Regions from separate parts of the Fervidobacterium ngatamarikiense genome, predicted to be linked through region 2. Evidence: predicted binding sites of a transcription regulator. Region 2 holds the regulator's gene; the other holds the start of a gene.

Region 1 (3,431 bases), 830 kb from region 2:
CGTGATGAATACCAAAAAAGAAGAGATGCAACCTACGAAGCTCTCAAAGAAATACCTGGTGTTGTAGTCCACAAACCGGAAGGCGCATTCTACCTATCAGCCAAACTTCCTGTTGAAAATGCGGAAGATTTCATCATCTGGATGCTCAAAGAATTCAACGTTGATGGCAAAACAACGATGGTCTCCCCACTGAGTGGATTCTATGCAACACCTGGCGCCGGAATGAGTGAAATTCGAATAGCATACGTTCTTGAAGCTGACAAACTCGCCGATGCGGTTAAAATACTTGGTGAAGGAATAAAAGTGTATAACTCAAGAAAATAAATAAGATTGATAGTAAAAAACAAAAAAAGCGGCAGCCATCTTGGACTGCCGCTTTCGTATTTTTTTTTAGAAGAAGAATCCAAACGTTAGCATCTTTGTTCCATCTGTTGGAATTTAACACTTTTGTTTGAGGCAACATAAAACGGAAGACCTATCAAACCATCTTTGGTATATACTAAGTGAGCATTTGTGAGATGCCCGTGTCTAGATATTTGGACAGCAACTTCTTTTGCTGTGCTAGGTGACGTTTCTGTGACGCATGATAGCACGATGAAAACCAAAGCTAAGACGACCGCAATCTTTGTTGCTTCGTTCAAATTGGAAAATATAGGTTGAAAATCATTTGATAGGACCATATGATATAATTCACTTTGTAAGTTTTGAAAAAAACGGAGGCGGAAAGTTGCTCAACCTAAAAAAGCTTGAGAATATCCTTTTTTATTTCATAATTATTGGAAGTTCCTTAATAATCTTTTCAATTTTAGGTATGTTTTTAAACAGCAAAACGCCGCAGGCTCAAGTGCAAAATGTCCAGGTAGACATACGTGAGCCTTACTTTGCATCGCTTGAACATAATACAGAGTCAACAGGTTTTGTCGAAGAAGCTTACACTGAGCTTGAGACGGACACACAACTAGACACAGTAACACTAACTGAGAGGTACAATCAAATGAAAGAAGAATTAAAAAGCCTAAGGCAGGCATTAGCAAGAGACAGAACTGTTGAATACGTTATTTACAGCGTCGTTGACTACGAAGGAGAAGCATTAACTTTTGATGAAACAGGAGGATTCACAAGATATGGGATATCTTCTAAGTACAACCCTGATATCGATGTTTTCCGTATTACGAGGCAAGACGCATTCAATATCTTATACATTCGCTATTACCTTCCCAACGGTCTTTACAAATATCAAAGTGTAAGACTGCAAGTGGCTTTGATGCACATGTGTGTGCTATTCGGTAACAAAGCCTTCTCAATAGCCTACTCTGTGGCTCCAAAGGAAAAGCTCATCACATTACGTGATTCTGACCCAGATTTTCCCAAAATTATCGAAAAACTAAGACTCACCTTTAGAGACCATGCCAAACGCATTGGTATCAAAAATCCCAAGTACTTAAACGGTTGGCTAAATAGGATAGACAAAGTATTCTACATAGGATAAATCCTAACACCATGTCGCATTTGCATTTCGGTTAGTACTGTCATCGCAAAATTTTTTAAAAATTTTAATTATCACTCTTGACAAATGAGTGCTAATTTGATAGAATATATTCGGCAAACAAAAAAAACAAAAATCTTACGGAGGTGGATATATATGGCGAAAAAAGAGTTTGTTGTTGGAATTGACCTTGGTACGACCAACTCAGTTATCGCTTGGATGAAACCGGATGGAACAATCGAGGTCATTCCAAACGCAGAGGGAAGTCGTACAACACCGTCTATAGTCTCGTTTACGAAAACCGGAGAAATCATTGTTGGTGAACCAGCAAAACGTCAGCTTATTTTGAACTCAGAAAGGACCATAAAATCCATTAAAAGAAAAATGGGAACGGACTACAAGGTGAGGATCGATGACAAGGAGTACACCCCTCAAGAAATCAGTGCGCTCATACTCAAGAAACTCAAAAAAGATGCAGAAGAATATCTCGGTGGTGAAATTAAAAAGGCAGTTATTACTTGTCCAGCTTACTTCAACGACGCTCAACGACAAGCTACAAAAGAGGCTGGTATCATAGCTGGACTTGAGGTGCTCAGGATAATTAACGAGCCAACAGCTGCTGCATTGGCTTACGGCCTTGACAAAATGGAAGGCGAAAGAAAAGTCCTTGTCTACGACCTTGGTGGTGGAACATTTGACGTCTCCATACTTGAGATAGGTGGAGGAGTCATTCAAGTTATCGCGACAAGTGGTAACAACCATCTTGGTGGTGACGACTTCGACCAAAGAATAATGGACTACATTATCGACGAATTCAAAAAACAACATGGCGTAGACCTAAGAAACGACAAACAAGCACTCCAAAGAATCAGAGATGCTGCAGAAAAAGCAAAGATAGAATTGTCTACAAAACTTGAGACGGACATAAGCTTGCCATATATAACAGCTACAGCTGAAGGTCCACTGCACTTAGAAATGAAACTTACAAGAGCGATGTTCGAATCACTCACAAGAGACCTTGTTGAAAAAACAAGAGAACCAATTGAAAGAGCACTAAACGATGCAAAACTCTCACCGCAGGACATCGATGAAATCATTCTTGTTGGTGGTATGACAAGAGTTCCGATGGTGCAGAGGTTCATCAAGGAAATTTTCGGAAAAGAACCGAACAAGAGTGTGAACCCAGACGAGGCTGTTGCAATCGGTGCGGCAATCCAAGCGGCAATTTTGGCAGGAACTGAAGGTGCAAAAGACAAAGACGTAGTACTTGTAGACGTTACACCACTCACACTCGGTGTTGAAGTCAAGGGTGGATTGATGGAACCAATAATTCCAAGGAACACAACGATTCCCGTTAGAAAGAGCAAAATATTCACAACAGCTGAAGATGGTCAAACAAGTGTTGAAGTAAGAGTCTATCAAGGTGAACGTGCAATGGCAAAAGATAACATATTCCTTGGTAGCTTCCAGCTTGTAGGTATTCCACCGGCACCAAGAGGAGTGCCTCAAATCGAAGTTACGTTCGACATCGACGCTGACGGTATAGTTCACGTCTCAGCAAAAGACCTTGGCACAGGAAAAGAACAATCCATGGTTGTCACAGGTAGACATCAACTGAGCAGCGAAGATATCGAAAGAATGATTAGAGAAGCGCAAATGTATGAAGAACAAGACAGAAGAAAACGCGAAGAGGTCGAACTAAAGAACAAAGCAGATGACTTGGCATATCACATCGAAAAAATACTCAAAGAAAACGGCGACAAGATACCGGCAGATACAAAGAACAGGTTAGAGGAAATCATTAGGGACTTGAGAGATGCAATCAACAGAGACGACATCGCAAAAGTCAAGATACTATTCGACGACTTGCAAAGAGAAAGCATGAAAATAGGCGAATACCTCTACAAACAACAAGCTCAAGGTGGAACAAACACAAGCGAGCAGA
Region 2 (3,431 bases):
TCGGCTTCCGTGATGGTTACCTCAAGATTTATATCTTCTCCTCTTTTGGCGTATCTTCTTCCACTAGTTGTTCTTTGTGTTTGTGATGCGGTCGTTCTGTGACCACCGAAAAATATGTTAAATATGTCATCGTTCAGGAAATCTCTAAAGATGTCGCTTATATCGTCGAATCCAAATCCACCAGTTCTTCCTGAAGGTTCGTACACGTAACCACCCTCGCCCACGTATCCAAATTTATCATACATCGCACGTTTTTGAGGGTCACTTAAAACCTCGTACGCTTCTTGTATCTCTTTGAATTTCTGCTCTGCTTCCTTTTTCTTATCACCAGTATGCCTATCAGGATGCCACTCTTTTACAAGCCTTTTATATGCAGCCTTTATTTCATCCTCAGAAGCGTTTCTTGGCACTCCGAGAATTTCATAATAGTCTTTTCTTGCTGGCATTGCAAACCACCCCTATTTTGTATTTTGATTCTCACGTGTTTTGTTGGTCATTAACTGCATTCTCTTCCTTTTTTCTTGGTTTTATAGCAACACGTACCTTAGTTGGTTTTACAACCTGCCCATTGAATGTGTAACCATCTTCAATGACTTCAAGAATAGTGTATTCTTCAACATCATCACGTTCCTCTTTTTCAAATGCTTCATGGTTGAACGGGTCAAACTTTCCAGAGGCATCAATAATCCTTAATCCCTCGTTTTCCAGTGTCTTTAGAAGTTTTTCATAGATTTTTTCTACTCCAAGTTTGAATTTTTCTAAATCCTTGTCTGAGTCGTAGTATTTGAACGCTCTCTTAAAATCGTCTAAAATGGGTATAAGCGCTTTTACTATACGAAGCGCCGTTGATTTCGTTGCGTCTCTAATTTGCCTATCAACGTCGAGCTTGTAATTTTCAAATGCTGCTTTGATTATGCGTGCAGCGTTCTGTATTTCCTTCAGTTGGTTTTCTAACTCTGCTATCTTTTCTTTCAGTTGTTTGTTCTCTTCTGATAATTCGTTTTGGTTCATTTGGTTCACTTCTTCTCGCTCCTTAATTTCATTTGAACTTTCCAAGTTGTTTTGAACTTGCAGTTGTGTTTCATTTATTTCATTTATTTTCTTTTCTTCACACATGTTCCCTACCTCCTCTTTTAGTTTGAGTTTTTAGACATTCCTCGATACTATAGTGAAATACTCGCTCAGTCTGTTGAGCATAAACTCGAAGCTATCCATAATCAAATCATATCGACCGTATTTGTCGAATATAACAGCAACGCGTCCAACGGGATTATCTTCTGAGTAGAACTGTCCAAGAATTACCGAGAAATCTTCAAGGAACTTCAATCCATGCTCTTTACCGATGTATATGTCGTTCTCAAGCTCAAATAGTTCTTTGTAAAACACGTCGGATGAAACATACACAAGGATGTTTTGTAATTTTTTCAGATTGATTCTATCGTTTGCAAGAAGGTTTGGTAGTCCTTCCGTTATGTAATCTTCGTAGCTTTCAACAGATAACCTTTCCGTGATTTCTAAAAATCCACGACTGATAGTTCCAAAATCGCTGTCTTTGAAGCTATTTAAGTTGTTAAAATTATTGATTCGAGTAAGTATATCTCGCAATTTGGATTTGAATTCGTTCAATGTTAATCCTGTCATCGCTTTGTTAAGCATCTGCTCTATTTTCTCAACATCGTCAAGTTCGGTGTGCTGGATTGGAATGGAAGAACTGAGACCGAGGGATGTAATTATATTCGCAATTGAGAAATTCTTACTCACAGGTGTTACAACTATACGCTTGATTCTTAGCGTTAGTGGGCTGGGCTTTTCAATAATAACCATACCTTTTGTTGAAGAGCTTAACAACTTTGCTGCACCCGTGAGCACCTTTTCCATATCACCGATTGGAAATTTTGCCGCAACCTCCACTTGTGAGCTTTTGGACTTTATCTCTTCCCTGATTTTTTTCAGTTCATTTACGTAAAACCTGAGTCCTTTGTCTGTTGGAACGCGACCAGCAGAAGTGTGTGGCTGGAATATATATCCCGTGCGCATTAAACGGTTCATATCATTTCTAATCGTTGCACCGGATCTCTCAATTGCAGCACTTTCCAAAACCCTTTTTGAGCTTACAGGGGTCCTCGTGTTGATGTATTCTTGCACAATGCAGTAAAGAACTTTCTTTTGTCTTTCGGTGATATCGTTTCCTAACACGGTTATCACCTCTCCGTTTTTCTATCTGTTTTAGCCTAATTTTTGTTATCAGAAATGTTAGCAATCTACACTTTAGTCTGCTAATATATTACCATAAGTGTGAGAATTTGTCAATTTTTGGAGTGTTTTCAGTATCTGAGATATCAGACACAAAGCAAAGAAAAATATTGATGAAAATTTCCTTTTTGGTAAAATAGTAACAGAAAAAATTGTGCGGAATACGAACATTTGTAGATGATTCTACTTTGCCTGAGGTGATAAATGTGAACTGGAAGGTTTATATTTCTGGATTTGCAGTTTCAACGATATTTGGGTTATCATTCCTTTTTACTAAAAACAGTATAGAACATATAAACGTTTACACGTTTTTAGCCTTTAGGTTTGGTGTGGCAACCAGTGTGATGCTATTACTTTGGCTTTTTGGAATCGTAAAATTAACAAAGAAACCATTTTGGAAATTATGGAAAGTAGCGCTATTTCAACCGATTGCTTACTTTGTGTTCGAGACTAATGGACTCAGGTTTACGACGTCCTCTGAGGCTGGGATGTTGATTGCATTAATTCCAATCGTTATAACGATTTTGAGTCCAGCATTGCTGAAAGAAAGAATCAGATGGTACCAAATTCTCTTCGCATTTCTTAGCTTTTTTGGAGTGTTTCTTATCGTCAAAGGTGGGGGATTAGAACAAGGAGCGCTACTTGGAAAGCTGTTGGTTTTGGGTGCGGTTTTCTCCGCAGCATTTTACAATATTTTCTCGAGAAAGCTATCCTCAGAGTTCACTCCTGTTGAGATAACGTTCTTTATGATGCTTACGGGATTTGTCTTTTTCTTTTTCCTGAGCATCGTAACAGGAAATTTCACAATCGCATTCCACCCTGCTGTTGTTATTGGAGCATTGTATCTTGGCATACTTTCTTCAACGGTTGCATTTTTTCTTGTGAATTTCATGCTTAGCAAGGTTTCACCAACGGTTTCTTCTCTTTTCTCAAATCTAACGACGGTGATATCTGTAATTGCAGGCAGTTTCATTCGGCATGAAAGGATTGCTGCAGTACAAGTATTTGGAATGATTTTGATACTTGTTTCGCTAATTCTTAATTCTTATCTGAAAAGCAAAGAAGTTGAACAGAGTAGATAACAAAAAAGCCCTCGGATTTCCCGAGGGCTTTGGTATTATTTATTTTCCTTATATTTCCTCTTCGTCAAGGTTTTCTGGTATGCTGATTTCAATTTC

What was found. The regulator HrcA, encoded in region 2, represses chaperone genes, less so after heat shock. The targets are predictions, from matches to a motif close to ATTAGCACTCNNANNNTNNGAGTGCTAAT.
Region 1: a site for HrcA is predicted at 1,557-1,585, ahead of dnaK (molecular chaperone DnaK). Genes of this name have one in related genera too.

What each region holds. Positions count from the first base shown of each region.
Region 1 is NZ_CP011393.1:186,577-190,007, reverse strand. It holds gene JM64_RS00895 (pyridoxal phosphate-dependent aminotransferase) at 1-324, shown strand, start outside; gene JM64_RS00890 (hypothetical protein) at 411-680, opposite strand; gene JM64_RS00885 (glycosyl hydrolase 108 family protein) at 728-1,489, shown strand; gene dnaK (molecular chaperone DnaK) at 1,643-3,431, shown strand, end outside.
Region 2 is NZ_CP011393.1:1,414,435-1,417,865, forward strand. It holds gene dnaJ (molecular chaperone DnaJ) at 1-446, opposite strand, end outside; gene JM64_RS06605 (nucleotide exchange factor GrpE) at 478-1,116, opposite strand; gene hrcA (heat-inducible transcriptional repressor HrcA) at 1,147-2,196, opposite strand; gene JM64_RS06615 (DMT family transporter) at 2,460-3,335, shown strand; gene rpsB (30S ribosomal protein S2) at 3,384-3,431, opposite strand, start outside.